DNA from 2 places in the Streptomyces sp. NPDC040589 genome. Region 2 is predicted to be linked to the other one. Evidence: riboswitches for the same ligand, from Rfam matches in the RefSeq annotation. Region 2 holds a riboswitch; the other holds the start of a gene.
The links. Region 2 has a riboswitch for glycine ahead of gcvP (aminomethyl-transferring glycine dehydrogenase). Riboswitches for the same ligand answer to the same signal wherever they lie in the genome.
Positions count from the first base shown of each region.

Region 1: linked by a shared signal. The riboswitch ahead of gcvT (glycine cleavage system aminomethyltransferase GcvT) and the one ahead of gcvP (aminomethyl-transferring glycine dehydrogenase) in region 2 are both predicted to bind glycine.

Region 1 covers NZ_JBVIWP010000001.1:301,754-316,950, forward strand. The annotation lists gene ACZ58V_RS01310 (AAA family ATPase) at 108-776, opposite strand; glycine riboswitch at 959-1,059, shown strand; glycine riboswitch at 1,061-1,187, shown strand; gene gcvT (glycine cleavage system aminomethyltransferase GcvT) at 1,227-2,348, shown strand; gene gcvH (glycine cleavage system protein GcvH) at 2,473-2,850, shown strand; gene glyA (serine hydroxymethyltransferase) at 2,865-4,142, shown strand; gene ACZ58V_RS01330 (L-serine ammonia-lyase) at 4,230-5,597, shown strand; gene ACZ58V_RS01335 (ATP-grasp domain-containing protein) at 5,600-6,868, opposite strand; gene ACZ58V_RS01340 (ATP-grasp domain-containing protein) at 6,871-9,366, opposite strand; gene ACZ58V_RS01345 (MFS transporter) at 9,363-10,676, opposite strand; gene ACZ58V_RS01350 (hypothetical protein) at 10,673-11,341, opposite strand; gene ACZ58V_RS01355 (hypothetical protein) at 11,338-12,435, opposite strand; gene ACZ58V_RS01360 (hypothetical protein) at 12,432-13,292, opposite strand; gene ACZ58V_RS01365 (gamma-glutamyl-gamma-aminobutyrate hydrolase family protein) at 13,289-14,074, opposite strand; gene ACZ58V_RS01370 (ATP-grasp domain-containing protein) at 14,071-15,197, opposite strand, start outside.
Region 2 covers NZ_JBVIWP010000004.1:4,696-19,892, forward strand. The annotation lists gene ACZ58V_RS17885 (small basic family protein) at 1-68, shown strand, start outside; gene ACZ58V_RS17890 (DUF881 domain-containing protein) at 74-1,012, shown strand; gene ACZ58V_RS17895 (FHA domain-containing protein) at 1,074-2,021, shown strand; gene ftsR (transcriptional regulator FtsR) at 2,075-2,815, shown strand; gene ACZ58V_RS17905 (bifunctional nuclease family protein) at 2,901-3,374, shown strand; gene ACZ58V_RS17910 (MerR family transcriptional regulator) at 3,685-4,368, shown strand; gene ACZ58V_RS17915 (DNA polymerase IV) at 4,503-5,906, shown strand; gene ACZ58V_RS17920 (PRC-barrel domain-containing protein) at 5,922-6,296, opposite strand; glycine riboswitch at 6,410-6,505, shown strand; gene gcvP (aminomethyl-transferring glycine dehydrogenase) at 6,682-9,570, shown strand; gene ACZ58V_RS17930 (TOBE domain-containing protein) at 9,636-10,055, opposite strand; gene ACZ58V_RS17935 (DUF1707 SHOCT-like domain-containing protein) at 10,259-10,873, shown strand; gene ACZ58V_RS17940 (APC family permease) at 10,880-12,859, opposite strand; gene ACZ58V_RS17945 (extracellular solute-binding protein) at 13,303-14,595, shown strand; gene ACZ58V_RS17950 (carbohydrate ABC transporter permease) at 14,602-15,197, shown strand, end outside.

The DNA.
Region 1 (15,197 bases), on a different contig from region 2:
CCAAGCCCAACAACACCCGCCCACCAGCCGCAGACAGCCGGGCCTGTGAACACCCCCCAGCCGCAGACAGGCCAAGCCCGGGAACACCGGATCACCGGCCGGGGCGGTCAGCCGACGAAGCCGATGCGGTGCAGGGTGTTCGCCGCGTCGCGGTCGGCGAGGATCGCCGAGCCGCAGCCGGTGGGCAGTTCGCCCCGTTCCACCTCGCGCAGCAGGCGGGTGGTGGCCGCGCGGTGGCGCAGGAACGCGTATCGCGAGACGCCGCGACCGCGGTCGCGCTGGCCGGCCAGGGCCTGCTCGGGGGTGACGTCGAGCATCAGCAGGTGGAGCGTGCCGCCCCGGCGGCGGGCCTCGCGGGCCAGCCAGCGGCGGACCCAGGCCTGCGTGCCGCAGTCGTGCACGACGACGGCCTCCCCGCCGCGCAGTGCGCGGCGCAGCCCGAAGTAGTGGGCGAGGCGGACGAGCGGGCGGTAGACCGCGTACGGCAGGGCGCGCGGCATGCGGCGGTCCCAGTGGTCGCGGGTGTCCTGCGAGTCGATGCGCCGGCCCGGCACGGTGCGCCGCATCAACGTGGACTTGCCGCTGCCGGGCAGCCCCGTGACCACGACGATGTCGCGGGGGCCGAACAGCAGCGCGTGCGGGCCGCGGCCGGCGCGCTCGCGCAGATCGCGGACGACCGGCACCGGCTGCGGGCCGCAGGCCGCATGCGCCGGAGCGGTCGACTGCTCGGGCAGCGCGATGCCCGACGTCGTGGCGTACGCGGTGGTCCTGTTCACCGTGATCGTCCTCCCCTGGGGCCAGGTACGGAGTCCCATGCCCGCCGAGTGTAAAGAGAAGGTAATGCCCGATGTCTCTGGTTTTAGTCCTCTTCCTGCAACAGGCCTGCTACAGGGTGGTCCCCCTGCCACCCCGCGACAATGCGTGCAATGATGTGCCCGCCAACTGCATACCGGCCGTTTGAATCCGCGCGGGAGAGTCCCCAGCACCGTCCGACGCTGGGGCGCCGAAGGAGCAAGTCCCTCCCTTGAATCTCTCAGGCCCCGTTACCGCGCGGGCGAGGCACATCTGAAAAGCGGGCCGCACCCTTCTCCGGAGTCCGGGGAGGCGGCGTGGCCCCACCCAAGGTGCAAGCCGTGTCCCATGTGGTCATGGCGAACCTCTCAGGTTCCGATGACAGATGGGGAGGAACGACCTCGCCCGTCATGCCCCTGGGAGACGACCGACCGATGAGCAGTACAGGAGAACTCCGCCACACCGCGCTCGATGCCCTGCATCGTGCGCTCGGCGCGACGATGACCGACTTCGCCGGCTGGGACATGCCCCTGCGCTACGGCTCCGAGCGTGACGAGCACAACGCGGTGCGCACGAAGGCCGGGCTGTTCGACCTCTCCCACATGGGGGAGATCACCGTCACGGGGCCGGGGGCCGCCGCCCTCCTCGACCACGCCCTGGTCGGCAACATCGGCGGGGTCAAGCCCGGCCGCGCCCGCTACACCATGATCTGCCAGGCCGACGGCGGCATCCTCGACGACCTGATCGTCTACCGGCTGGCCGAGCAGGAGTACATGGTCGTCGCCAACGCCTCCAACGCCCAGGTGGTCCTGGACGCGCTGGTGGAACGTTCCGCCGGCTTCGACGCCGAGGTGCGCGACGACCGGGACGCCTACGCGCTGCTCGCCGTACAGGGCCCGGAGTCCCCGGGGATCCTGAAGTCCCTCACCGACGCCGACCTCGACGGCCTGAAGTACTACGCCGGTCTGCCCGGCACGGTCGCGGGCGTGCCGGCCCTCATCGCCCGCACCGGGTACACCGGCGAGGACGGCTTCGAGCTGTTCGTGAAGCCGGAGCACGCCGTCGAGCTGTGGCAGGCCCTGACCAAGGCGGGCGAGGGCGCCGGCCTGGTCGCGTGCGGGCTGTCCTGCCGCGACACGCTGCGCCTCGAGGCGGGCATGCCGCTGTACGGGCATGAGCTGAGCACCTCTCTGACCCCCTTCGACGCCGGGCTCGGCCGGGTGGTGAAGTTCGAGAAGGAGGGCGACTTCGTGGGCCGCGAGGCCCTGGCGGAGGCCGCCGCACGCGCCGAGCAGAACCCGCCGCGCGTCCTGGTCGGCCTTGTCGCCGAGGGCCGTAGGGTCCCGCGCGCCGGGTACCCGGTCGTCACGGACGGCGAGGTGATCGGCGAGGTCACCTCCGGCGCCCCCTCCCCCACGCTCGGCAAGCCGATCGCGATGGCGTACGTCGACCCCGCGCACGCGGCTCCCGGCACCTCCGGTGTGGCCGTGGACATCCGGGGCAGTCACGAGCCGTACGAGGTCGTGGCGCTGCCGTTCTACAAGCGCCAGAAGTAGAGACTGGCCAGGCGCCAGAAGCAGACACCGGCCGCGGGCCGCCACAGCGGTCCCGGGCATCTCACCCCCGCTCACCAGCGGTCCCCTTCATCAGCACTCCCGCGCGTACAGGAGAATCCAGGCCATGAGCAACCCCAAAGAGCTGCGGTACAGCAAGGAGCACGAGTGGCTGTCGGGCGCCGAGGACGGCGTCTCGACGATCGGCATCACGGAGCACGCGGCGAACGCGCTCGGCGACGTCGTCTTCGTCCAGCTCCCGGCGGTCGGTGACGCCGTGTCCGCGGGCGAGACCTGCGGCGAGCTGGAGTCGACCAAGTCCGTCTCCGACCTCTACTCCCCGGTCTCCGGTGAGGTCACCGAGGTCAACGAGGACGTCGTGAACGACCCGTCCCTGGTGAACTCGGCCCCCTTCGAGGGCGGCTGGCTGTTCAAGGTGCGCGTCACGGACGAGCCGGGCGACCTGCTCTCCGCCGACGAGTACACCGCGTTCTCCGCCGGCTGAGAGGTCGTAGCCGTATGTCCGTCCTGAACACATCCCTGCACGAGTTCGACCCGGCCGTGGCCGCCGCGGTCGACGCCGAGCTGCACCGGCAGCAGTCCACGCTCGAGATGATCGCCTCGGAGAACTTCGCCCCGGTCGCGGTCATGGAGGCGCAGGGCTCGGTCCTGACCAACAAGTACGCCGAGGGCTACCCGGGCCGCCGCTACTACGGCGGCTGCGAGCACGTCGACGTGGTCGAGCAGATCGCGATCGACCGCGTCAAGGAACTGTTCGGCGCCGAGCACGCCAACGTCCAGCCGCACTCCGGAGCCCAGGCCAACGCCGCCGCGATGTTCGCGCTGCTCAAGCCGGGCGACACCATCATGGGTCTGAACCTCGCGCACGGCGGGCACCTGACCCACGGCATGAAGATCAACTTCTCGGGCAAGCTCTACGACGTCGTCGCCTACCACGTCGGCGACGACGGCCGGGTCGACATGGCCGAGGTGGAGCGGCTGGCGAAGGAGTCCCGGCCGAAGCTGATCGTCGCGGGCTGGTCGGCCTACCCGCGGCAGCTGGACTTCGCCGAGTTCCGCCGGATCGCGGACGAGGTCGGCGCGTACCTGATGGTCGACATGGCGCACTTCGCCGGGCTGGTGGCGGCGGGGCTGCACCCGAACCCCGTTCCGCACGCGCACGTGGTGACCACGACCACCCACAAGACGCTGGGCGGCCCGCGCGGCGGTGTGATCCTCTCCACGGCCGAGCTCGCCAAGAAGATCAACTCCGCTGTCTTCCCCGGTCAGCAGGGCGGTCCGCTGGAGCATGTGATCGCGGCCAAGGCGGTCTCGTTCAAGGTCGCGGCCTCCGAGGACTTCAAGGAGCGCCAGCGCCGTACGCTGGAGGGTGCCCGCATCCTGGCCGAGCGTCTGGTGAAGGACGACGTCCGGGCCGTGGGCGTGGACGTCCTGTCCGGCGGCACGGACGTGCACCTGGTCCTGGTCGACCTGCGCCACTCGGAGCTGGACGGACAGCAGGCCGAGGACCGCCTCCACGAGGTGGGCATCACGGTCAACCGCAACGCCATCCCGAACGACCCGCGCCCGCCGATGGTGACCTCCGGTCTGCGGATCGGCACGCCGGCCCTGGCGACCCGGGGCTTCGAGGCCGAGGACTTCGCGGAGGTCGCGGACGTCATCGCCGAGACGCTGAAGGCGCCCGCTCCCTTCGGGGCCGCCGACGCCGACGCGCTCAAGGCCCGGGTGAAGGCCCTGGCCGACAGGCACCCGCTGTACCCGGGCCTGAACAAGTAACGAAGAAACCCTTCAGGGCGCCGCGCCCGCCACAAGCGGTCGCGGCGCCCGGCCCCACCGCACCACCCCCGTAGTCAGGAGTTCCCCGTGGCCATCTCGGTCTTCGACCTGTTCTCGATCGGCATCGGCCCGTCCAGCTCCCACACGGTCGGCCCGATGCGCGCGGCCGGCCTGTTCGTCCGGCGGCTGCGCAACGAGGAGCTGCTGGAGTCGGTCGGATCCGTCCGTGCCGAGCTGTACGGCTCGCTCGGCGCCACCGGCCACGGCCACGGCACGCCCAAGGCGGTCCTGCTCGGCCTGGAGGGCGACTCGCCGCGCACGGTCGACGTGGAGAAGGCCGACGCCCGGGTGGACGCGATCAGGACCGACGGCCGGCTGAATCTGCTGGGCGAGCACGAGATCGCGTTCTCCTTCGACGACGACATGGTCCTGCACCGCCGCAAGGCCCTCCCGTACCACGCGAACGGCATGACCCTGTGGGCGTACGACGCCTCGGGCGCGGAGCTGCTGACGAAGACCTACTACTCGGTCGGCGGCGGCTTCGTCGTCGACGAGGAGGCCGTCGGCGCGGACCGCATCAAACTCGACGACACCGCCCTGAAGTACCCCTTCCGCACGGGCGACGAGCTGCTGCGCCTGGCCCAGGAGACGGGCCTGTCCATCTCGGCGCTGATGCTGGAGAACGAGCGCGCCTGGCGCACCGAGGAGGAGATCCGCGCCGGCCTGCTGGAGATCTGGCGGGTGATGGAGGCGTGCGTGGCGCGCGGCATGTCCCGCGAGGGCATCCTGCCGGGCGGTCTGAAGGTGCGCCGCCGGTCCGCGAACACCGCGCGCAAGCTCCGCTCCGAGGGCGACCCGAAGGCCCTCGCCATGGAGTGGATCACCCTCTACGCGATGGCGGTCAACGAGGAGAACGCGGCAGGCGGCCGGGTCGTCACCGCCCCCACCAACGGCGCGGCCGGCATCATCCCCGCGGTCCTGCACTACTACGTCAACTTCGTGCCGGGCGCCGACGAGGAGGGCGTGGTCCGCTTCCTGCTCGCCGCGGGCGCGATCGGCATGCTGTTCAAGGAGAACGCCTCCATCTCCGGCGCCGAGGTCGGCTGCCAGGGCGAGGTCGGCTCCGCCTGCTCGATGGCCGCGGGCGCCCTGGCCGAGGTCCTCGGCGGCTCACCCGAACAGGTCGAGAACGCCGCCGAGATCGGCATGGAACACAACCTCGGCCTCACCTGCGACCCGGTCGGCGGGCTGGTCCAGATCCCGTGCATCGAACGCAACGGCATGGCCGCGGTCAAGGCCGTCACCGCCGCCCGCATGGCGATGCGCGGCGACGGCTCCCACAAGGTGTCCCTCGACAAGGTCATCAAGACGATGAAGGACACCGGGGCGGACATGTCGGTGAAGTACAAGGAGACGGCCCGGGGCGGGCTGGCGGTGAACATCATCGAGTGCTGAGGTCACGTGGGCGGAGCGATCTCCGCTCGTAGTGCCTTCACAGCCGTCTCCAAGGCGCCCTGGACAGCCTCGCCGGTGTCTCCGGTGGCGATCACCGCGCCGAGCAGGCTGGAGGAGAAGTGCTCGGGCGGCAGCCTGATGGCGGTGCCCGGGCTGCGGTCGAGCACGATGTGATGGACGCCGGGGACGCCCAGCGCGGTGTCGAGGCCGTCGACCCGGAGGAGCTTGCCCGCCGCCGGGGCCGTGATCTTCCGCAGGCCGGCGTGCAGGGGCGGCTGGTCGGGCAGGCGCGGAGCCTGGCCGGTGGCGACCCGGATCACGTTCTCGTGGAAGGGGACCCCTGTCGCCAGTCCCACGAGATGGGAGCCGATGTAGTCGCCGCCGGCGCGGGCCGCGACCTCGATCAGGCGGGCGCCCGTCCCCGGGTCGTACATGCACTCCAGGTGGAAGGCGCAGTCGTCGAAGCCGAGGGCGAGGACGGTCTCGTGGGTGAGAGCGTGCACGGCCGAGCTCGCGGCGTCGGGCAGGGCGCTGGGATGCAGGTGGGCGAGTTCCAGGCGGAACGGCTCGGTCGTCGTCTTGTCGGTGATTCCGCAGACGGTCACCTCACCCCGGTGAACGAAGCCTTCGACGCTGTGCTCAGTGCCCCGCAGCAACTCCTCGAGGACCAGGTCGCCGCGGTCGTGGCGGAAGATGCTGTCGCCGTCCGCCCCGGTCAGGCGCGTCAACTCATCGAAGGCGGGCCGCAGTTCATGCTCCTCCCGCAGCAGGTAGATGCCCTTGCTCCCGCTGCCGGCGGCCGGCTTCAACACCGCCGGGAGCCCGATGTCCGCCAGCGACCGCACCGCGTCCCGCCAGGTCCGTACTCGGGCGAAGCGAGGGATGAGGTGCGGCCGGTCCGCGAGGGCCTGGCGCATGAGGTACTTGTTGCGGGCGAGGCGGGCCGCGGCGGGGGCGATGCCGGGCAGACCGAGGCGCCGGGCGGCGCGGGCCGCCGGTTCGACACCCGCGTCCCCCCAGGCGACGACGCCGGCGACGGTGTGCGCGGTGGCGACGGCGTCCACGGCCGCGTCGAAGGCGTCGGTGTCGTGCGGATCGACGGCGCGTACGTCGGTGAGCAGGGCGCCCGGCAGTCCGGCGGGGGGCTTGCCCGCGAGGAGTGCCACGGAGAAGCCGCACCGGTGGGCGGCCTCCAGGGCGGGGCGATGTTCGAGCGGGTTCTTGCGCAGCCCGACGAAGACGACGACGGGGCGTGGGGCGGGCTCGGGCACGGTCACTCCACCTCGATGACGAGCTCGGACTCGACGCGGTCGAGGAGCGCGTCGAACTCCTCGGCCGTGTCCGCCCCCAGGACGACGAGCAGGCACCAGTCCATGGCGTGCGAGACGCCGAACGTGTCCCCGGTGCTCTTGGAGCGGCGCCAGCCGAGCACACCGTCGACCGCCTGTATCCGACGGTCCGTCGGCATGGCCGTGATGGTCCCGGCGCGGGACGGGCGCAGGTGCAGCGCCCCGATGTGGCGGCGCGGGGGCGTCGCATCCGCTGTGCGACCGTACAGAAGGCCGGTGGCGACGGTGTCGTACACGCTGTGCCCGAGGCCCGCGGAGAGCATGTCGGGGACCCAGCCGCCGCCGATGCGGGTGGCGATCTCCGAGAAGACCAGTTCGCCCGCGGGGGTCTCGAACGCCTCCATGTGGGTCACGGCGGTCTCGATTCCCAATGCCTCGTTGACGCTGGTGTGCATGCCGAGGAGGCGTTCATAGAGCTCGGGGTGGTCCTCGCGGGGGAGGATGTACGAGCCGTCCCGGGAGCGCGGGGTCTCGTGCTCGTCACGCGCCGGGACGTGGTCGAGCCGGGGCGCGTAGTACGCGCTCACGGTCAGGAAGAGCGGTTTGCCCGCCGACCAGAGCGCGTCGATGTGCAGCTCGCGGCCGTCCACGAAGCGTTCGACGACGAGGTGCCCGGAGCTGAGCCGCTCGGGCTTCGGCAGGTCGCGCAGGACGGCGGCGATCTCCGTCGCGTTCTCGACCCGCACGGTGCTCATGGTGCCGAAGCCGAACGCCGGTTTCACCACGGCCGGGAACCCCACGTCGGGCAGGGGGTCGCCGTCGGCGAAGGAGGCGCCGACGGGCAGGGAGGCCCACGGGGTGACGGCGACACCGGCGCCGGCCACGAGGTGTTTCATCATCCGTTTGTCGCGGACGGCCGCCTGCATCGCCGCGCTCGCCGCGCCGCAGTCGAGCAGGCCGCGCAGCTGGGCGGCGCCGAGCTGGCCGTCCTCGGAGAAGCAGAGCACCTGGTCGACCCGGACGCCGCGCACGGCGAGGTCCACGGCGACGCCGGTCATCTCCTCGACCGAGTCGGTGCTGCCGACGCGGTAGACGGCGCGGGCCGCGCCGAGCAGTTCGGGGGACGCTGCGGCGCGGTCCGCCTCGGCCTCGTCGAGCACCAGGTGGAGGTGCGGGGTGGCGGCGAGCAGTGCCCGGACCATGTCGGGGCGCCACTTGCAGAGCACGACGGTGGGCCCGTCCTCGGCGATCCTGGGCGGTTCGGCGTCCGGGGCGGGTCGCGGTGCCGGAGCGGCGGTGTCGGGCTCCATGCGGATCTCGATCTGCCCGCGGACGAGGTCGGCCGCGGCGTCCACGTCCGCGGGGCCGTCGGCGAGGAGCAGCACATGGGCGACCCGGTCACCGGACGAGTGGAGGCCTGCGACGAGGTCCCCGGCGTGCTTCTTCTGCCCGACCCTGACCACCTCGGGGCGTTCCGCCGCTTCCCCGGTGCCGTCCACGGACGCGATGCGGCCCGGGCGCGGTGCGGGCAGGAACAGCACGCCCGCGGTGCGGGGGCGTCCGGCCGGGAGGCTCACGGTCCTGCCGAGGGACAGTTCGATGACGCTGCGGAAGAAGTCGTGCCCGTACGCCCGGCACATCAGTTCCATGATGTGGTCCCCGGGGGTGCGCACGGCGAACTCCATCGGCCGCAGCGCGCTCCCGTCGTCGCGGTACTCCAGGTGCACGATGCCGGTGCGGATGCCGGCGGCGGCCACGAGTGCGGCGGTCTGCGCGTCGGCGCGGTCACGTTCGGCGGGAACGTACGGCAGCTGGTGCTGGAGTTCGACGAACTCGGGCGGCCCGGTGGTCACCTTGCGGGTGTGGTTCCCGAAGATCACCTCACCGTCCTGGACCAGTCCTTCCCAGCTGTACTCGGGTGCGTCGAGGTACTCCTCGATCAGTACCAGCCCGCCCACGTCCCGGCGGTCCAGGTCGGCGCGCAGCTCGTCCTCGTTCGCGACACAGTGGACGCCGACGCTGCCCATGCCTCGCAGCGGCTTGACGACGACCGGGTAGCGGCCGCGGCTCCATGCGGCGGCCCGGTCGGCGTCGTCGACGACGGCGTGGTCGGGCTGGGGAAGTCCGGCGTGCGCGAACAGGGCCCGCTGGACCGCCTTGTTGCGGCTGGCCTCGGCGGCGGCGAGGGAAGGGCCGGGCAGTCCGAGCCGCTCCTGCACGCGGGCCGCGGCCAGCACGTGCTGTTCGGCGAAGGGCACGACGCCCCGGGGGCGGTGGCGGTCGGCCAGGCCCAGCGCGCCCTGGAGCCAGTGTGTCTCGGTGCTGCCCGAGGGGGTGGCGAAGTGCGCGACGCGGCTCTCGTGCTGCTCGCGCCAGGCCTCGTCGTCGAGCAGGACGGTGCGCAGGCCGAGGTCGTGGGCGGCGTCGACGTAGCCCCGGCCCATGATGCCCGCGCCGACCAGCAGCAGTGTGTCCGTCATGTCGTGTCCCCTGTGTGTGACGCGGGTGTCGGTTCGGGTGAGCCGGCGGCGGGTGCCGGCGCCACTGCGCGCCGCCGGCCGACGGCAAGGAGCAGCAGCAGGCAGAACGAGGCGAGACTCAGCCAGACGGCGGTGGCCTCGCCGGTGAGCGTGAGGGCGACGCCGACGGAGGGCCCCGCGGCCGTGCCGATGCCCATCGCGCCTGCGGCCAGCGCGGAGACGCGGGTGACGTCGCGCGGGCCCACCGAGTCGATCAGCCATGGGTGGAACGAGCAGGAGTAGGCGCACTCGCCGAGCGCGAAGACGACGGCGAAGAGCAGGAGTCCGGCGTAGCGGACGGGCAGCGGGCCGAACGCCGAGGCCGCGGCCGCGGCGTACGCCGCGGCCCACAGCACCACCGCCGCCCGCAGTCCGTACGCCTCGTCGCGGCTGCTCAGCAGGCGGGTCACCCAGGTCTGCCCGAGGGCCACCACGAGGGTGTTCACCAGCAGCAGGCCCGAGACGGTGCCGAGGCCTATGCCCATCAGCCGGACGGCCACGAGCGGCGCGGTCGCCTCGAACTGGCTGTGGCCGAAGAGGTAGGCGCCGAGCTGGAACAGGACGGCGAGCGCGCCGGCCGCCCCGAGCCACTTCCAGCCCCTGCCGGCTGCGCCGGGCTGCCCGTCGTCCTCGGGCCCGTCGGGGCCGGTCGAGTGCTCGGCGTCAGCGGTCCGGGTCGCTTCCCGGCGCTCCCGTGCCCGGACCCGGTGGAAGGCGTAGGTGAGCGGCAGATAGCTCAACGCGTTGCAGACGAACAGCCACGGCACCGCCGAGGTGGTGAGGATCCCCGTGGTCAGGCCGGCGGAGACGGCCCCGAGTCCGAGGCCGACGTTGATCGCCCGGTAGCGGCGGGCGAAGACCGAGCGTCGCTCCTCCTGGGGCGTCAGGGAGTTGAGCACCGGCACCATGGACACCAGCAGGCAGCCCTGGCCGCAGCCGATGAACAGGACGGCCGCGCACAGGAAGGCCAGGGAGCCCGCGACGGCGGTTCCCAGGAACCCCACGGCGAGCATCAGCGTGCCGGCGAGTCCGAGGAGCGCGGGCCGCGGTGTGAACCGGCCGGTCGCGAGCACACCGGTGGTCGCGAGGTTCGCCGCGGCGGCGGCACCGTAGAAGACGCTGACGCCGGCCGTGCCCACGGCGGGCAGGTCCGACAGGTAGAGCGCGGTGTACGGATACACCAGACCGGAGCCGAACGCCGACACGCCGTTGACGAGGATCAGCACGTCGGCCGCGGTGAAGCGCCGCGCGGAACTCTGTTGCCTGCTCACGCGGCCGCGCCCTGTTCCGCGAAGGCCGTGTTGAGGAAGTACGTCCAGTCCCGTGCGCCCGGATCAGAGACGTGCAGCAGGTTCTCCACCGCGTCGTAGTGCGTGGTGGGGTAGCGGACGACCCGGCGCACCATCTCCTTGGCGATGTGCAGGGTCGACAGTTCCTCCTCCCCCGCGTAGCGGTAGAGCTCCACCTCCTGGTCCACCAGGTAGCCGCGCAGACTGCCGGCGAGCCGGGTGAAGTGGGTGTTGTCCGCGTACAGGCCGAGGAAGTCGCGCTGTGTGCACCGGGTGCGCCGGTGGTCGGCGACCGTGAAACCGAACGCGTCCGCGATGCCCAGCACCAGGCCGGACGTTCGGACGCAGCCGTCTTCGCCGGGGTCGAGGACCGGCCCGGAGAGCAGGTTCCGCAGGGCGGCGAGCCGCAGGCCGGGGGCGTGGAGGGTGCGGACGTACCAGTCCCGGGCGCGCACCTTGCGCTCGATGTTGGCCAGCGCCCATGCGACGGCCTGCTCGGAGGTGTCCACCTCGAAGGCCTGGGCAGTGGCGGGCTCGTACACGCGCAGGAGTCCGCGCACCGCGTCCCGGGCCGACGCGGCAGGGCACCGCGCGTAGGGGCCGGCGAGGATGTCGGGTTTCAGAATGAGCAACGCGCCCGCGCTCATCGGGCCTCCCCCAGAAGCAGGTCGAGCAGTCCGAGCAGCCGGACCAGGTCGTCGTCGGCGACGGTGCGGTACAGACCGACGCGCAGCGCGGTCGGCCGCGCGGGGTCGGCGAGCCCGTAGGCCAGGGCCCACGTCCCCAGGAACTCCGTCACATCGCGCACGGCGGCCGGTGCGAGGGCGGTGGGCAGCACGGCGGCGAGGTCGCGTCCCGGCCGCTGCGGCGGACCGACGAGCCAGGAGCTGCCGGCCGTGTGGGCGCGGAGCAGCTCCATGCGGGCCTCGATCTCGCCCTCCATACGTTCGGGGTGCGACTCGGCGAGGGTGCGCACACCGTGGGCGAGCATCATCAGGTCCGAGGCGCTGGGACGCGGGGCGTCCGGCGCCTCCGCGTCCAGCAGAGCGCGGACGCGGAAGGGTCCGCCGTCCCCTTCCGCCCGGGCAGCCGCGGCGGCCCTGGGGGACAGGGTGAGGACGGTGGAGCCGGGCACGACACCGAAGAGCCAACTGGGGCAGAAGCACGCCACGTCCAGTTCGCCGAGGAGGGTGTCGTCGAGCGGCCAGGAGGTGCGCGAGAGGTCCGCGGCGGCCCATCCGCCGGTGCCGTGGGACACGGTCGGCCGCTCGGCCCCCTCGACCGGCCGGGGGACGGCGTCGTGGGCCCGGGCCCACTTCTCCTCGGCGATCATCCGGGCCACGGCGTGCGGCGGGGCGGAGACGAGGACACAGACGTGGCCGTCCGGCAGGTGCAGCAGCGCGCGCAGCTCCTTCAGGAGCGACGCCAGGAAGCCATCGGTGTGGGCGAAACCGGGCTGGAGCCCGAGGACCACGGGCCCGGACCGGGCGAGGGCCGCGAGCCGGTCGGCGGGAACGGGGACACACGCGCCGCCCAGCCGGGGCTCGCGGGGTATCAGCGCGTCGGGCAGGTCGTACAGCTCGACGGGCGTGAAGCCGCGCCCGGTGTGGGGTGTGACGGTCCGGGTCACGGCGTCGACGGCTCGGAAGTCGCGCTCACCGCGGGCCGTTTCGGTCCGCGCCGTGGTGTCGGCGTCGGTTTCGCTCAGGTCGTCATGGTCGACGAGGGGCATCGGCGTCATCCCAGCTTCGGTCGGGCCACGGTGCGGACGTACGGGCCCGCCAGGTCGCCTGCCGCGTCGATGACCGCGGCGAGTTCGGCCCGGGTCTGTGCCACCGCGGCGGCGGTGTCGGGGGGCGGGACGAGCAGGTTCCGGGCGACATGCGCGGCACAGCCGGCGCCGGCGTGGCGCGCCACCTCCCGCTGGAGCAGCCGGACGAGCCACTTGACCGAGGGAACGGTCACGCCCGCGGCGGCGAGCGCGCACTGTCCGGTGTGCACGAGGGCCTCTCGGTACATCCAGGCGGCCGAGTCGGCGTGTCCGTCGGCCAGTTCGCCCGACACGTCGGTGAGCCGGTTGACGGCGGCGACCGCGGCGACGTTCAGCAGATAGCGGGGCAGGTCACCGGTACCCAGTTCCTCGCGCAACTCCCGCAGCCGGTCGGGGCGCCGCAGGGCGCGGCCGGTCCGGACACGGTGCAGGATCTTGAGGTTGTCCTCGTCGACGAGCTGGGCGATGCCCTTCTCCCCCGACAGACTCGCCACGCTGGTGCGGAAGGCGTCCCGCAGGATGCCGAGTGCGGCCGGGTCGAGGACGGCGACGTTGACCTCCCGGCCCTCGTGGCAGGCCACGGTCGCCGTGCGCTCGCCCTGCCGGGCCGCGGTCTCCGACCCGGTGACCCGCAGGTCGCCGACGACGTACAGGTCGAGGTCGGAGTTGCGGTTGGCGAGTCCGTCGGTCGTGGAGCCGGCGAGGAAGAGCAACTCGTCGTCGCTGCCGCCGGCCGCCGCGAGGGCGGTGACGGCGAGCGCCTCGAAATCGGTAGCCTGCTCCGCCGCCCCGTTCACGGAGGCGGTCGGGGTTCCTGGTGCGTTCACTGCTGTTCCTTCGACGTCATCCGGGACCGGCAGCGGCTGCCGAACGCCGCCAGGACCGCGCGGTCCAGAACTGATCGGCCTGTGTGGTGCTCGAAGTGCCACTGCACCCCGAGGACGAAGCGGTCCGGCGCGCCGACGCTGATCGCCTCGACCGTCCCGTCCGGGGCCACGGCCTCGACGAAGACCTCGCCGGGGATCTTGTCCAGCCGGTCGCTGTGCTGCGAGTTGACCGGCACGGCGGCCGGATCCTGTGCGGGGCCGGCCAGCCCCGCGAGGAGACCGCCCGGCCGCACGGCCACCGTGTGGGCGGGCGCCCACCGGTCGGGCCCGTCCACGCCGGCCCGCAGCCGGTGCTTCACCTCCGAGTGCGGCACGGAGGCGAGGGTGCCGCCGTGGTGCACGGCGAGCTCCTGCATGCCGCGGCAGCTGGCGAGCACGGGCAGGCCGGGCATCTCGTCGGCCGCACGCAGCAGCGCGGCCGCGGTCTCGTCCCGGGCCGGGTCGTACTCCCTGCCGGCCACGGCGTGGGCCTCCCGGCCGCCGTAGCGGACCGGGTGGACGAACGAGCCGCTGCCGGGGAGCACCAGCCCGTCCAGGCGGGCCAGGACGCTGCGGGCGTGTCCGGGGCGCACGGTGTGGATCAGCACGGCGGCCACGCCCGCGTGGTCCAGAAGGGGCTCGGTCAGATGGTCGTTGACCCGGGAGTAGGTGGTGCCGTTGGCCCGTTCCTTCCGGCAGGCGAGGACTCCGACCAGCGGGAGATGCGGAGGACCGCCGGTCACCGGGCCGACTCGCGTACGTCCACGACGGCAGCGGGCAGGCCTGCCGGGTCCTCGGTGACGACGACGGCCACGACGGTGTCCGTACCGGGCCAGTCCTCGGCGAGGACGACCTGCGGGTGGGTGAGCGCCGTCTCGGCCACATCGGCAGCCGGGCGCCCCGACTTGGGCAGGAGCACCATCGCGGCGCCGCGCACCGGGTCGGGGGTATCGCCCGGCAGCTCGCCGTCGGTGAGCAGAGCGAGCAGCGCCTCGTAGGGCCGGACCGCCCCCTGGTGCGCGTACGGAATGAGGTGAGAGTTGATCAGGTCGCCGCCGAGCCGACCGCCGACCTCCAGGACGACGGGGCCGGAAGAGCCGAGGCGCAGGTCGACGTGGAACCCGCCGGTCCCGAGGCCGACGGCGAGCACGGCCTGTTCGGCGGCCCTCTTCAGGTCCTTGGCCTCCGTGTCCGACAGGGCGGAGGGGACGGCCGTGGCCCACGACGGGGACAGCGGCCCGTCGACGCTCTTGTCGGTGACGCCGAGGATGCGCACCGTGCCCTCGGAGACGACGCCGGAGACCGAGTGCTCGGAGCCCTCCACGTACTCCTCGACGAGGAAGTCGCTGGTTCCGGAGTAGTTGGCGGCCGTGAGCGCGAACACCTCGTCCAGACCGGTCTCCTCGGTGATCAGCGCCATGCCGCGGCCGCCGGAGCAGTGGGCGGGCTTGAACACCAGGGGCCGGCCGGACGTGCCGAGTTCCGCGGCGAAGGTCCGCAGGTCGTCGGCCGTCCGGCCCGCCCGCCACGGCGGGTTGAGCCCGTACGGTTCCATGGCCCGGCGCTGGGCGGCCTTGTCCGTCGTGACGTCCGCGGCGGCGGTACCGATGCCGCGCACCCCGAAGCGTTCGGCGAGCAGCGCGGTGAGGCCGACGAACTTGTCCCCCCAGCAGGCGACGGCGGCAGGGGCCTGGCCGGGCGAAGCCTGAGCGGCCTGTTCCGCGAGCGAGGCGCCGCGGTCGAAGGAGCCGCGCCGGTGGTCGGGGAGCCCGGTGTGGGAGACGTCGGCGTCGGATGCGACGTGGACGCTCAGTCCCCGGGCCGTGGCGGCGTCGAGTTCGGCGCGCCATTCCAGAGGGGAGCGCC
Region 2 (15,197 bases):
TGGTCGTCCTCGGTATCCGCATCTTCTCCAACGCCGCGGCGATCCGCCGGCACGTGTTCCGGGCGTGAGGCGGATGAGCGAGCACGACGACAAGCGCGCCGAGGAGAACGGCCACACGCGCGCGGAGCAGCGCGACGCGAGTGGCGAGCCCGGGAACCGGCTCCGCAAGGAGCTGCCCCAGGAGGTAGCCGCGGCGGAGCCTGCCACCCAGGAAACCCCGGAGCCTGAGTCGGCTCCTGAGCCGGTGCCTGATCCGGAGCCGGAGCCGGAAGTGGCGACCGAGCCGCGGCTGACCGGTCGGCAGCGGCTGGTGCAGGGGCTGTGGCCGCCGCGGGTCAGCCGGGCCCAACTCATCGTCGCGCTGCTGCTGTTCGGCCTCGGCTTCGGGCTGGCCGTGCAGGTGGCCTCGAACAGCGACAGTGACAGCGCCCTGCGCGGTGCGCGCCAGGAAGATCTTGTTCGCATCCTTGATGAACTGGATGACCGTACCCAGCGTCTTGAGGACGAGAAGCAGGGGCTCGAGAAGCAGCGCGACGAGCTGGAGAACAGCTCCGACCAGGCCGAGGAGGCCCGGAAGCAGACGATCGAGAAGGAGCGGCAACTCGGCATCCTGGCGGGCACGGTGGCCGCGCAGGGGCCCGGCATCACCATGACCATCGAGGACACGAAGGGGACGGTCGAGTCGGACATGCTGCTCGACGCGGTCCAGGAACTGCGTGCGGCGGGTGCCGAGGCGATCCAGGTGAACGGCGTGCGGGTCGTCGCCGGCACGTATCTCACGGATTCCGGCAAGGGTGTGAGCGTCGACGGGAACAAGATCAACGCGCCCTATCGTTTCAAGGTCATCGGCAAGTCGCAGGACCTCGAGCCGGCGCTCAACATCCCCGGAGGTGTGGTGCAGACTCTCGAGAAGGAACAGGCCATCGTCACCGTGGAGCGGTCGACCAAGATCGTCGTGGACGCCTTGCGAGCAGCGAAGCGGCCTGACTACGCTCGGTCGTCCTCCCAGTGAAGCGGCGGTGCATGGGCGGCTTCCGGCGAGGGCATGAGGTTGCGGGGGGTCGGCGCACCGAATGGGTGGTGCGTGGTGGAAACTGTCTGGTGCAGACGGACGTTGTCAGGATGTCCGGGTCGGCCAGAGTGTTCAGTCAGGGTTCGTCCTGCCCCACGGGCGGGTCTGTTTCGGTCAAGGGGAATCGCCCGTGAAGTTGTTTGCGAAGTTGTTCGGCAAGAGCCCGCGAGAGGGCAGCGACAATGCGACCGCCCGTCATCGCGCACAGCCTGACGCGGAGGGCCAGCGGCCGCTGTTCCGGGACCAGGTCGGCGGTCCGGGCGGCGACGTTTCCGGAGGTCAGGGCGCGCCGTCGGTTGACCCTGCGCAGCCCGGCGGCATAGGTTTCGGGCAACCCTCAAGTGCGGGTGGAGGGTTTTCCGACCCGTATGCGTCCAATGCTCCCGGTGGGCAGCCGCGGCAGGAGGATCCGATGTCGGCCCTGGTGTGTACGAGGTGCGGCAACCGCAACGCGGAGAACAGCCGCTTCTGCTCCAACTGTGGCGCGCCGCTGCGGCCGGGCGCGACGCCGGAGCGTCCGTCCGAGACGACCTCCACGATTTCCATCTCCGGTCTCGAGGCCTACGACGCCGAGGCCACCGGCCAGACGCCTACGCCGACGCTGTCTCCCGAGGCGCAGGCGGCCGTGGACGCGCTGCCGCTGGGTTCCGCGCTCCTGGTCGTGCGGCGTGGGCCGAACTCGGGCAGCCGCTTTCTGCTGGACGGCGATCTGACCACGGCCGGCCGTCATCCGCAGAGCGACATCTTCCTGGACGACGTGACGGTCTCCCGACGGCACGTGGAGTTCCGTCGCGGTCAGGACGGCTCGTTCACGGTGGCCGACGTGGGCAGCCTGAACGGCACGTACGTGAACCGCGAGCGGATCGACCAGGTCGCTGTCAGCAACGGCGACGAGGTGCAGATCGGCAAGTACCGGCTGGTCTTCTACGCCAGCCAGCGGGGCTACTGACCCGGACCGCCTCCGGGGAATCCCAGCGTAGGTCCGTCCGTCAGGGAAGGTCCATGCTTCATACACCGAGCGGCGGTGCCGGGCACGGCGCCGCCGCCACGGACAGTGGGCTGATGAGCATCGGCACAGTGCTGAACGTGCTGCGCGACGAGTTTCCCGAAGTCACCATCTCCAAGATCCGCTTCCTGGAGTCGGAGGGGCTCATCGAGCCACAGCGGACTCCCTCGGGGTATCGCAAGTTCAGTGCCCGCGACGTCGAGCGCCTCGGTCACGTGCTGCGGATGCAGCGGGACCACTATCTGCCCCTGAAGGTGATTCGCGAGCACCTGGAGGCCATGGAGCGCGGTGAGGCCGTTCCACTGCCGAGCGTGGGCCGTCAGCGTGACGGCGATTCCGCGCCCGAGCCCTTCGAGGGGCCGCCCACGGCTGCCAGGGTCGGGCGTGAGGAGCTGCTCGCCGCGGCCGGGGTGGACGAGGAGGAGCTCAAGGAGTGGGAGTCGTACGGGCTGGTCACTCCACTGGAGGACGGGGCGTACGAGGCCGAGGCGGTCACCGTGGCGGCGCTCGTCGCGGAGCTGGGGCGGTTCGGGATCGAGCCGCGGCACCTGCGGGTGATGAAGGCCGCCGCCGACCGCGAGGCCGGGCTCGTGGACCAGGTGGTGGCTCCACTGAAGCGGCACCGGAACCCGCAGACCAGGGCTCATGCGGAGGCCCGCACCAAGGAGCTGGCGGGGCTCACGGTGAAGCTGCACGCCGCGCTGGTGCAGACGGCGCTCGGGGTGCGGCTGCCGTGAGGCGGCCGGACCCGTGGGGGCCGGATCAGGCGCCCGATCCCGGCCCGACTACCCAAACGTCCCGAGCACGGCCTAGGGTTGCTGTGTGAACGAGCTCGATGTCGTAGGTGTCCGGGTCGAAATGCCCTCCAACCAACCGATCGTGCTGCTGCGTGAAGTGGGAGGCGACCGTTACCTCCCCATCTGGATCGGGCCGGGGGAGGCGACGGCGATCGCCTTCGCCCAGCAGGGCATGGCTCCCGCGCGGCCGCTGACCCACGACCTGTTCAAGGACGTGCTGGAAGCCGTCGGTCAGGAGCTCACAGAAGTGCGTATCACGGACCTGCGTGAGGGCGTCTTCTACGCGGAGCTGGTCTTCGCCAGCGGCGTCGAGGTGAGCGCCCGCCCGTCCGACGCCATAGCGCTGGCCCTGCGCACCGGTACGCCGATCTACGGGAGTGACACGGTCCTCGACGACGCCGGCATCGCGATCCCGGACGAGCAGGAGGACGAGGTGGAGAAGTTCCGCGAGTTCCTCGACCAGATCTCCCCGGAGGACTTCGGCAGCAGCAGCCAGTGAGCTCCGGAGGCCGGTGAGGGCCGGGCGGGGAGCGGTAGCGGTTGTGAGGCACGTGGGCGGCCCGGCGGACGATGAGTCCGCGGCAGGGCCGCCGCCGTATGTGTGACGGGTGAATTGCCCGCATGTGCCGGTGGTCAGTGTGAGCGTCACACGGCCCGCGCCGAAGGCATTCGGCTAGCCTTTCCCGGCGGTGGGGCACGGGAAACCACTCTTAGGGTGATTATCACTCGGCGTGGCGAGTGTGGCGATCGTTGACGCACCCCGGGTGACTGCCTACCGTCGAGAAGGCAGGTCAAGGACGGAGGTCGGCGTGAGCAGCAGCGGCGACGGTACGGCTGGGGGCGGCCCCGAGCGCAGTCTCAGGGCGAGCGGTCCGTACGCTCCCCCCGGCTCTCGGCTCCTTGCGGGCGGAGGCTATCCCCAGCCCGATGGTTCGGCCGATCTCGCTCCGCAGCGACCGTCGGCGGTGCCGAGCAGCGGAGGGACGACGTCCATGGCGTCCGAGCAGATCGGCTATCGCGGCCCCACGGCCTGTGCGGCCGCCGGTATCACCTACCGGCAACTGGACTACTGGGCCCGCACCGGTCTCGTCGAGCCGAGTGTGCGCCCCGCCTACGGGTCCGGGACACAGCGGTTGTACAGCTTCCGGGACGTCGTCGTCCTGAAGATCGTCAAGCGGTTCCTCGACACCGGGGTGTCGCTGCAGAACATCCGCACGGCGGTCCAGCACCTCAGGGAACGCGGTTTCCGCGACCTGGAGCGGATGACGCTGATGAGTGACGGTGCGACGGTCTACGAGTGCACCTCGCCGGACGAGGTCCACGCGTTGCTCCAAGGGGGGCAGGGTGTCTTCGGGATCGCGGTGGGTGTGGTGTGGCGGGATGTCGAGGGCGCGCTGTCCCAGCTGCACGGGGAGCGGATCGACACCGGGGAGACCCTGGTCGGGCCCAACCCGGCGGACGAGCTGGCGCGGCGCCGGAACCGGGCCGTCTGACCCGTTGGACGGTGCGGGGCGCGTGCGGCCGCACGAGGCGGGACGTTTCCGCACCGGGCTGTAAGCGCTATCTCCCGGGGCGGCCTGGAGGGTTCGGCACGGCGTTGTCAGTGGCGTAGGGCAGCATCGGAGTCGTGAGAACCTCGCCCACGATTCTGCATCTCGACATGGATGCCTTCTTCGCCTCGGTGGAGCAGGCGTCCAAGCCGAGCCTGCGCGGCAAGGCGGTGGTCGTGGGCGGACTCGGGCCGCGGGGCGTGGTCGCGACCGCGTCGTACGAGGCCCGGGTGTTCGGGGTGCACTCGGCGTTGCCCATGGCGCAGGCCCGGCGGCTCGCGCCCAACGCCGCGTATCTCGTGCCGCGCTTCGGGTTCTACCGTGCGATCAGCGAGCGGGTGATGGAGCTGCTGGGGGCGCTGTCGCCGCTGGTGGAGCCGCTGAGCCTGGACGAGGCGTTCGTGGACCTGGAGGCCGGGGGCGCGGCCTGGGACGAGCGGTCGGCGCGGCTGGCCGGGGTGAAGCTGCGTGCGGACATCCGGGCTGTCACGGGGCTCACGGGGTCGGTGGGGCTGGCCGCGTCCAAGATGCTCGCGAAGATCGCCTCGGAGCAGGCCAAGCCCGACGGGCTGGTGATGATCGAGCCGGGGACGGAGCGGGCGATGCTGGGGCCGATGTCGGTGCGGACCTTGCCGGGGGTCGGGCCGGCGACGGGCGACCATCTGCGGCGGGCCGGGATCACCACGGTCGAGGAGATCGCCGAGGCGGGTGAGGACGAGCTGGTCCGGCTGCTGGGGAAGGCGCACGGACACGGGCTCTACGCCATGGCCCTGGCGCGGGACGACCGGCCCGTGGTGGCGGAGCGGGAAGCGAAGTCGGTGTCGGTCGAGGACACCTACGACGTGGACATCCACGACCGGCTGCGGGTCGGGCTGGAGGTGCAGCGGCTCGCCGACCGCTGCGTACAGCGGCTGCGCGGGGCCGGGCTGTCCGGGCGGACCATCGTGCTGAAGGTGCGGCGGTACGACTTCTCGACACGCACCCGGTCCGAGACGCTGCGTGGGCCGACGGACGATCCCGGGGTGATCCGTGAAGCGGCGGCCAGACTGCTGGACTCGGTCGACACGACGGGTGGTGTGCGGCTGCTCGGGGTGGGGGTCAGCGGGCTTGCCGACTACACGCAGGAGGACCTGTTCGCGCAGGCGGCCGGGGAGCGGGCGGTCGCGGAGGGCCCGGTCGAGGAGCACGCCGCGGCGCCGGTCGAGGAGCGGCCCGCGCCGGCCGAGCGGCGGTGGCCCGCCGGGCACGATGTGCGGCACGCCGGGTTCGGGCACGGGTGGGTGCAGGGCAGCGGCCTGGGGCGGGTGACCGTACGGTTCGAGACGCCCGACTCCCAGCCCGGACGGGTGCGTACCTTCCGGATCGACGATCCGGAGCTGGAGCCGGCGGATCCGTTGCCGTTGGTGTTACGCGAGCCCGAGGGGGGTCATGGGCCGGATGGTGAATCCGGGGGTGTGGGGCTGCGCTCCGCCGCCCCTTAGGGGTTCGCCGGGGCTTCAGGCCGTCTCGTCCTTGCCTGCCAGTTTGCCGAACTCGTGGTCCTGGAGCGGGGGAGGGGCGGCGACGTCGAGGCCGTAGTGGTGGTAGAGCTGGAGTTCCTGCTCCGGGGAGAGGTGGCGGCCCACGCCGAAGTCGGGGGCGTCCTTGATCAGGGCGCGGTCGAAGGGCACGTGGAGGGCGCCGTCGATCAGTTCGCTGGGCTCGAGGGGGACGAAGGCGTCCCTGCTGAACAGGCCGGTCCGTATGGCCGCCCACTCCGGGACGCCGGTGGCGTCGTCGAGGTAGACCTCGTCGATCGTGCCGATCCTGGTTCCGTTGCGGTCGAACGCCTTGCGGCCGATCAGGTTGCGCGGATCGATATCGGTTCGCACGGGCCCTCCACATGGTCGCAACTCATCCGTAACCACTACAAAACGGCACAATCGAGGAGGCGGCCACTCGAAGGTTCGTGCGTTGACCGCGCTGGTAGGCTGACAACGGCTGCTGACCCCGTGCGGGAGAGTCCTCCAGACATCATCGGAGGCGCCGAAGGAGCAAATCCTCCCCGGAATCTCTCAGGCCCACGTACCGCACGGACGAGGTCACTCTGGAAAGCAGGGCGGATGTCACGGCTTCCGCCCTCACCGACGGTGAAAGCCGGAGGCCTTCGGGCGATCCGGTGAAGCTCTCAGGTTGACATGACAGAGGGGGAGGCCGTCCGGGTACCCGTGCCGTGGTGCCCCTCGAAGGTCGTGTCAGACCAGGAGGCCTCCGCATATGACCGCCCATCGCATTCCGCTCTCCGAACTCGAAGAGGCAGTTCCCTTCGAGCAGCGCCACATCGGCCCCGACCACGAGGCGTGCGCCAAGATGCTCGCGCACGTCGGCTACGGCTCGCTGGACGAGCTGACGGCCGCCGCGGTCCCGGCCGTGATCAAGAGCGCCGAGGCACTTGACCTGCCGGGCGCCCGCAGCGAGGCCGAGGTGATCGCCGAGCTGCGCTCCCTCGCCGACCGCAACCAGGTGCTCGGCTCCATGATCGGGCTCGGCTACTACGGCACGTTCACGCCGCCGGTCGTGATGCGCAACGTCATGGAGAACCCGTCCTGGTACACGGCCTACACGCCGTACCAGCCGGAGATCTCGCAGGGCCGGCTCGAGGCGCTGCTCAACTTCCAGACCATGGTCGCCGACCTGACCGGACTGCCGACCTCCGGCGCCTCCCTGCTCGACGAGGGCACCGCGGCGGCCGAGGCCATGGCGCTGTCGCGGCGTCTGGGCAAGAACAAGAAGGGCCTGTTCCTGGTCGACGCGGACGCGCTGCCGCAGACCATCGCCGTGATCGAGACCCGGGCCGAGCCGACCGGTGTCGAGGTCGTCGTCGCCGATCTCAGTGACGGCATCCCCGCCGAGATCGCCGAGCGCGAGATCAACGGCGTGCTGATCCAGTACCCGGGCGCCTCCGGAGCCGTACGGGACATCAAGCCGGTCATCGACCAGGCGCACGCGCTCGGGGCGCTCGTCACCGTCGCCGCCGACCTGCTCGCGCTGACCCTGCTGAAGTCGCCCGGTGAGCTCGGCGCGGACATCGCGGTCGGGACGACGCAGCGGTTCGGCGTGCCGATGGGCTTCGGCGGACCGCACGCCGGTTACATGGCCGTCGGGGAGAAGATGGCGCGCAGCCTGCCCGGGCGGCTCGTCGGTGTGTCCGTGGACGCCGACGGGAACAAGGCCTACCGGCTGGCGCTGCAGACACGTGAGCAGCACATCCGTCGTGAGAAGGCCACCAGCAACATCTGCACCGCGCAGGTGCTGCTCGCCGTCATGGCCGGTATGTACGCCGTCTACCACGGGCCCGAGGGTCTGAGGAGCATCGCGCGGCGCACCCACCGGTACGCCACGGTCCTCGCCGCCGGGCTCGCGAACGGCGGTGTCGAGGTCGTGCACGGTGCCTACTTCGACACCCTGACCGCGCGCGTCGAGGGCCGGGCCGCCGAGGTCGTGGCCACCGCCGCGGAGCGGAACGGGGTCAACCTGCGTCTCGTCGACGCTGACCACGTCTCGATCTCCTGCGACGAGACCACGACGCGGGTCCAGCTGCGTGCCGTATGGGCCGCGTTCGGGGTCGAGGGTGTCGTCGAGGCGCTGGACGCCGCCACGGAGGACGGCCTTCCCGGTGCCCTGCTGCGGTCCGACGAGTACATGACCCACCCCGTCTTCCACCAGTACCGCTCCGAGACCGCCATGCTGCGCTACCTGCGCCGGCTGGCCGACCGTGACTACGCGCTCGACCGCGGCATGATCCCGCTGGGCTCCTGCACCATGAAGCTCAACGCGACCACGGAGATGGAGCCGGTCACCTGGCCCGAGTTCGGGCAGCTGCACCCCTTCGCTCCCGCGGGCCAGGCCGAGGGCTACCTCACGCTCATCCACGAGCTGGAGGAGCGTCTCGCCGAGGTCACCGGGTACGACAAGGTGTCCCTCCAGCCGAACGCCGGGTCGCAGGGCGAGCTGGCCGGTCTGCTCGCCGTACGCGGGTACCACCGGGCCAACGGGGACGAGCAGCGCACCGTGTGCCTGATCCCCTCGTCCGCGCACGGGACCAACGCCGCGAGCGCGGTGATGGCGGGCATGAAGGTCGTCGTCGTCAGGACCGCCGAGGACGGCGAGATCGACGTCGAGGACCTGCGGGCGAAGATCGAGCAGCACCGTGACGAGCTGGCGGTGCTGATGATCACGTACCCGTCCACCCACGGCGTGTTCGAGGAGCACGTCTCCGAGATCTGCGCCCAGGTGCACGAGGCGGGCGGGCAGGTCTACGTCGACGGGGCCAACCTCAACGCGCTCGTGGGGCTCGCCAAGCCGGGGCACTTCGGCGGGGACGTCTCGCATCTGAACCTGCACAAGACCTTCTGCATCCCGCACGGCGGCGGCGGGCCCGGCGTCGGTCCGGTGGCGGTGCGTGAGCACCTCGCGCCGTATCTGCCGAACCATCCGCTGCAGCCCGAGGCGGGCCCGGAGACCGGGGTCGGCCCCATCTCCGCGGCGCCGTGGGGCTCGGCCGGAATCCTGCCGATCTCGTGGGCGTACGTCCGGCTGATGGGCGGCGAGGGGCTGAAGCGGGCCACGCAGGTGGCCGTGCTCAGCGCCAACTACATCGCCAAGCGGCTGGAGCCGCACTACCCGGTGCTCTACACCGGCCCCGGCGGGCTCGTCGCGCACGAGTGCATCGTCGACCTGCGGCCGCTGACCAAGGCGACCGGCGTGAGCGTCGACGACGTCGCCAAGCGGCTCATCGACTACGGCTTCCACGCGCCGACGATGTCGTTCCCGGTGGCCGGGACGCTGATGATCGAGCCGACCGAGTCGGAGGACCTGGCCGAGCTGGACCGGTTCTGCGAGGCGATGATCGCCATCCGCGCGGAGATCGAGAAGGTCGGCTCCGGCGCGTGGCCCGCGGACGACAACCCGCTGCGTGGCGCCCCGCACACCGCCGGCGCGCTCGCCGGGGAGTGGGAGCACGCCTACAGCCGTGAGGAGGCCGTCTTCCCGGCCGGAGTCGCGGCCTCCGACAAGTACTGGCCGCCGGTGCGCCGCATCGACCAGGCCTTCGGCGACCGGAACCTGGTGTGCTCCTGCCCGCCGCTGGACGCGTACGAGGACTGACCTACCGGCCGGTCAGAGGGAGGGGCTCCGCTGATGCGGGGCCCCTCCCTCTTGCGCTCCTGCTGTCATGCGACGGCTAGTGACACCTCGGTCGACTTGATCAGGGCGACGACGGGGGTTCCGGCCGACAGACGGAGATCGTCCGCGGCGTCCTTGGTGATCGCCGCGGTCAGTTCGCCGCCCTCGACGGTGATCCGGACGGAGGCCATCGCGTCGCCGGCCGCGATGCCCGTGACCGTGCCGGGGAGCCGGTTGCGGATGGACAGGCCCTCGACGGGGGCGGTGGCCACCGCGACCTCTGTCGACTTCACCAGGGCGCGCACGGCGGTGCCCGGTGTGAGACCGAGGTCGTCGGCGGCCTCGCGGGTGATCGCGGCGGTGAGGTCCTGGCCGCCGGTGAGGCGAACCCTGACCGTCGCCATGGCCTCGCCCGGTGTGACGGCGGTGACGGTGCCGGGGAGCTGGTTGCGGATGCTCAGGCTCATGGGTGCACGGTAGCCCGGTGAGGCCCTTATGCCGTGTATGCGTGTGTCTGCTTCGCCTTGATCGCCTAGGGCTGCGTGCCGGGCGCGACAGGGGCGGGGGAGGGGAACCGCGAATGTGGGGTTGGCGACCGGTGTGACGCGATATAGCGTTAGTTGGCGAGTGGGTGGGTCGGGTGCCGTGCCCGGAGAGGTCGGGGGCTGTGATGGCGGGAGAGTTCTCGCGTGCCGGTGGATCGCCCGAGGTGAGGGCCTCGCATGCGGGCCGGGACCGGGTGGTGGAGGTGCTGCGCGTCGCCGCGGGCGACGGGCGGCTGACCATGGAGGAGCTCGACGAGCGGCTGGAGGCCGCGCTGTCCGCCCGTACGGTCGGCGAGCTGGCCGTGCTCACGACGGATCTGCCCGAGGTGGTGGGCGAGACCCCCGTCGAGGTCGAGGACGTCGTCCGGATCGAGCAGCAGGGGGCCTCGACCCGGCGCGGCGATGCCTGGGTGGTGCCGCGGCGCCTGGAGATCCGTTCCTCGTTCGGCGAGGTGACGCTCGACTTCACCGACGCGGTGATCACCCAGGACACGCTCCACATCGACCTGGAGATGGGCGGCGGCGCCCTGAAACTGGTGACCCCGCCGGGCGTCGTGGTGGACACCGGCTCCCTGGTGCTGAACTACTCCAAGGTCAAGGCGCGCCGGGCGGGAGCGGCGGCCGAGGCGCCTGTCGTTTTGCGGGTGCGGATCACCGGCGAGATCAGCTTCGGGCAGGTCGTGGTGCGCCGGCCCCGGAGAGGGCTCGGCCGGCGGACAGCGAGGAAACCCGCCGGCTGAGGCCGGTCAGCCGACGTGCACCCGCGGCCGCCGCTTCCGGTCGCGTTCCGCCTCGCGCAGGACCTCGCGGGTCACCGGGGCGACCTCGCCCTGGCCGAACAGGAAGAAGCGCAAGAGGTTGGTGAAGGGTCCGCCCTCGGTCCACTCGAAGTAGATGTGCGGGGTGCAGCCGGTCAGGTCGCGGGCGTGCAGGAGCAGGGCGGCCAGCGCGTTGGGGACGGAGGAGGACTCCAGGGTCAGAACGCGGTAGCGGCCGTGGAGCACCTCGCCGCGTACGGTCAGGCTCGCCTCGAACTCCGACGGGTCGGTGACCGTCACCTCGACGAAGACGAAGTCCTCCTGCCCGGGCACGTCGTTGTCCTGCCGGATCTGCTCGATCTTGTCCCGGTACTCCGCGATGTCGCGCCGGTCGGGCTCGTTGGCGATGAACCGCATCCTGCGGCTGGCCATGTCCCGGACGAAGCGCTCCGCCATGCCGTCCAGCGACACGCTGGTCACGCGCAGTTCGAACGCCCGGGCCAGCCGCGACAGCAGGGAGACGAGGATGATCCCGGCGATGAAACAGGCACCGATCTTCACGCCGTCCGGGCGCTCGATGACGTTGAGCACGGTCGTGTAGAGGAACACGGCGGAGATGACCGCGAAGCCGATGGTCCAGTTCCGCTGCCGGGCCTTGCGGGCGGCGATGGTCACCGCGATCGCGGCGGAGCTGATGAGGACCAGCACACCGGTGGCGTAGGCGCCGCCCTGCGCGTTGACGTCGGCGTCGAAGATCCAGGTGACCAGGAAGGCGATCAGGGTGAAGACGATGACCATCGGGCGCACGGCGCGGGCCCAGTGCGGGGCCATGCCGTAGCGGGGGAGGTAGCGCGGCATCAGGTTGAGCAGGCCGGCCATCGCGGAGGCGCCGGCGAACCACAGGATGGCGATCGTGGAGACGTCGTAGACGGTGCCGAAGGCGTTGCCCAGGTAGTCGTGCGCCAGATAGGCCAGTGCGCGTCCGTTGGCCTGGCCGCCCGCCTCGAACTCCTTCTCGGGGATGAGGAGGGTGGTGATGAAGCTGGTGGTGATCAGGAAGACGCTCATGATGAGAGCGGCCGTGGTGAGCAGCTTCTTCGTGTCCCGGATACGGCCCTTCGGATTCTCCTCCGTGTCGCCGTCGTCGCCCTTGACATGAGGCATCACGGCGACGCCGGTCTCGAATCCGGACAGGCCGAGGGCCAGCTTCGGGAAGACCAGCAGGGCGACGCCGATCATGACGAATATGTTGCTGTGCTGCGTGGTGAGGGCGCTGGACCAGTCGGTGACCACATGACCGGCGGTGGCCACGTGGTAAAGCCCGACGGCCACCACGACCGCGTTCAGCGCGAGGTAGGCGCCCACCAGGGCGACGGCGACGCCGATGGCCTCCAGGAAGCCCTTGAGGAACACCGCGCCGAGCAGCGCGACCAGGATCAGCGTGATCAGCAGCTGCTTGTCGTGCAGGGCGCTGTTCAGGTGCGGGTTCTCCACCAGGTGGGTGGAGGCGTCGGCGGCCGACAGGGTGATGGTGATCAGGAAGTCGGTGGCGGCGAAGCCGAGCAGGGTGAGGACGAACAGCTTGCCCTGCCAGAAGGAGAGCAGCCGCTCCAGCATCGCGATCGAGCCCTCGCCGTGCGGGCTCTCCTCGGCCACCCGGCGGTAGACCGGCAGGGCGCCCGCCAGCGTGACGATCACCAGCACGATCGTCGCGATCGGGGAGAGCAGTCCGGCGGCGAGGGCCGCGATCCCGGGCTGGTAGCCGAGTGTGGAGAAGTAGTCGACGCCGGTCAGGCACATCACCCGCCACCAGGGCTGGCCCTTGTGCGGGGGCTCCGGTTCGGCGTGGGGTCCGGTGTGGCCGCCGCCCTTGCCCATGTCGGACAGGCCCTCCAGCATCCAGGCACGCAGGCGACTGGGCGGGGTGGGCTCCGTACGGCTCGGTGGCAGGTGCTCAGTGGTGGCCATCGAAGGTGCTCCCGGGAGGCGGCGCAGGGTATTTCCGGCCATCACTGGACGGCCCGCTCAGCGTAAGCGGAGCGTGATGTCGTGGCCCGAGGATGAGAGGGCTGAGCGCGTCAAGCTTCCGTTAAGACTCGGCGTCGGGTGCCTGCGGTCGGGATGCCGGGGTGTGAAACGCGAGCTGAGGGCGGTTGGGGTGGCGGCCGGGCGGCCCGTCCGTGCGCCAGTGCGGTGTCCGCGGCCGGCCCGTGTCTGAACACCCTGTGTGATCGCAGGCGGGTGGGCTCCGTAAGGTTCGTTCAGTATTCCGAATGTTTCGTCGCCTCAAACACTCTTGCATCGGGGTGAGATTCACCGTGCGCGAGGGGTTGTCACCCTTTGGCGGCTGTCTCTAGGGTGCGGCAACGACGCAGCTTTCTGGAGTTCATCCGAAACTTTCGAGGAGCATGATGGGCGACCCGGCACTGTCCCGCCGCGGCTTTCTGGCGGCCTCCGCCGCGGCCGGTCTGGGGATGACGGCACTGACCGCCTGCGGCGGGGACTCGGACGGAGGGTCGTCGGGGACGACCACGATCGAGTGGTGGAACATCTCCACCACCGAACCGACCAAGGGTGTCTGGGCTGCGCTCGCCCGCAAGTTCGAGGCGCAGAACCCCAAGGTCAAGATAAAGATCGTCCAGTTGGAGAACGACGGCTTCAAGTCGAAGATGACGGCCCTGACCTCCTCCGGGAAGCTGCCCGACATCTTCCACACCTGGGGCGGCGGAGTCCTGAAGCAGCAGGTCGACGCCGGACTCGTCGAGGACCTCACGGACAGCACCAAGCCGTGGGGCGACGCCCTGCTCCCGGTCGCCAGAGAGCCGTACCTGCTCGACGACAAGGTCTACGGCATCCCGTTCGACATCGGCATGATCGGCTTCTGGTACAACAAGGCCCTCTTCGAGAAGGCCGGTATCAGCGCGCCCCCGACCACGTGGACCGGCTTCCTCGACGCCGTACGGAAGCTGAAGTCCGCCAAGGTCACGCCCCTTGCCCTGGCCGGCAAGGAGAAGTGGCCCGGCATGTACTACTGGGCCTACCTCGCGATGCGCACCGCCGGCGCCGACGCGCTGCAGAAGGCCTACGACGACAAGGACTTCACCGGCGCCCCCTTCGTCGAGGCGGGAGCGCACCTCGACGAACTCGTCGGCCTCCAGCCGTTCCAGAAGGGCTACCTCGGCGCCGCCTACTCCACGCCCACCGGCCAGGCCGCCACCGTCGGCAACGGCAAGGCCGCCATGGAGCTTATGGGGCAGTGGGCCCCCGTGGTGCAGGCCGACTCGGGCAAGGGTCTCGGCAAGGACCTCGGCTTCTTCCCGTTCCCCGCGGTCGAGGGCGGCAAGGGCGCCCTCACCGAGGTGTTCGGCGGAGGCGGCGGGCACGCCCTGCGCCGGGGCGCCCCACAGGCGGCCCTCGATTTCCTGAAGTTCTTCGCGTCCGAGGCCACCGACCTGGAACTGGTCAAGAAGACCGGCGTCCTCCCTGTGGTCCCGGCGGCCGAGAGCGCCATCGCCGACCCCAACATCAAGGCCGTACAGGAGCAGCTGAAGAAGGCCACCGGCTTCCAGCTCTACCTCGACCAGGCCTACGCGCCCGCCGTCGGCCAAGAGGTCAACGACAGCGTCGCCGCGCTCATCGCCGGTTCCAAGTCCCCCGAGCAGGTCGCCCAGTCGATCACCAGGACCGCGAAGGAAGAGCAGTAGCCGACGATGACCTCCACGTTCCTGCCGGACAAACGGACCGGCGCCGACATCGGCCTGCCGCCCCCGGCCGCGGACCGGGCCCGGAGCCGGGCCCGGCGACGCGCGCTGAACTGGCTGACCGCGACCGGCTTCCAGCTGCCCGCCCTGGTGCTGTTCGTGGGGCTCGTGCTGCTGCCGATGCTGTTCGCCCTGTACGCCGCGTTCTTCCGCTGGGGCGGCTTCGGCATGCCCTCCGACTACATCGGCGGCGAGAACTTCACCCGGCTCTTCCAGGACGAGGTCTTCCTGGGCGACCTGTGGCGCTGTCTGGTCCTCGTGGTGCTGTCGCTCGTCCTGCAGCTGCCGTTCGCGCTCGCCATGGCCGTCCTGCTCAACCAGCGCATGCGCGGCCGGGCGGTGTACCGGATGCTGTTCTTCGCCCCGTACGTCCTGTCCGAGGCGATCACCGGTGTCCTGTTCGGCATGATCTTCGCCCCGGACGACGGCTTCGCCGACCAACTTCTGGGCAGGATCGGGCTGGAGGGACTCGGCGGGGAGTGGTTCGCCGACCCGTCCACGGTCATGGCGACCCTGTTCCTGGTCATGACCTGGAAGTACTTCGG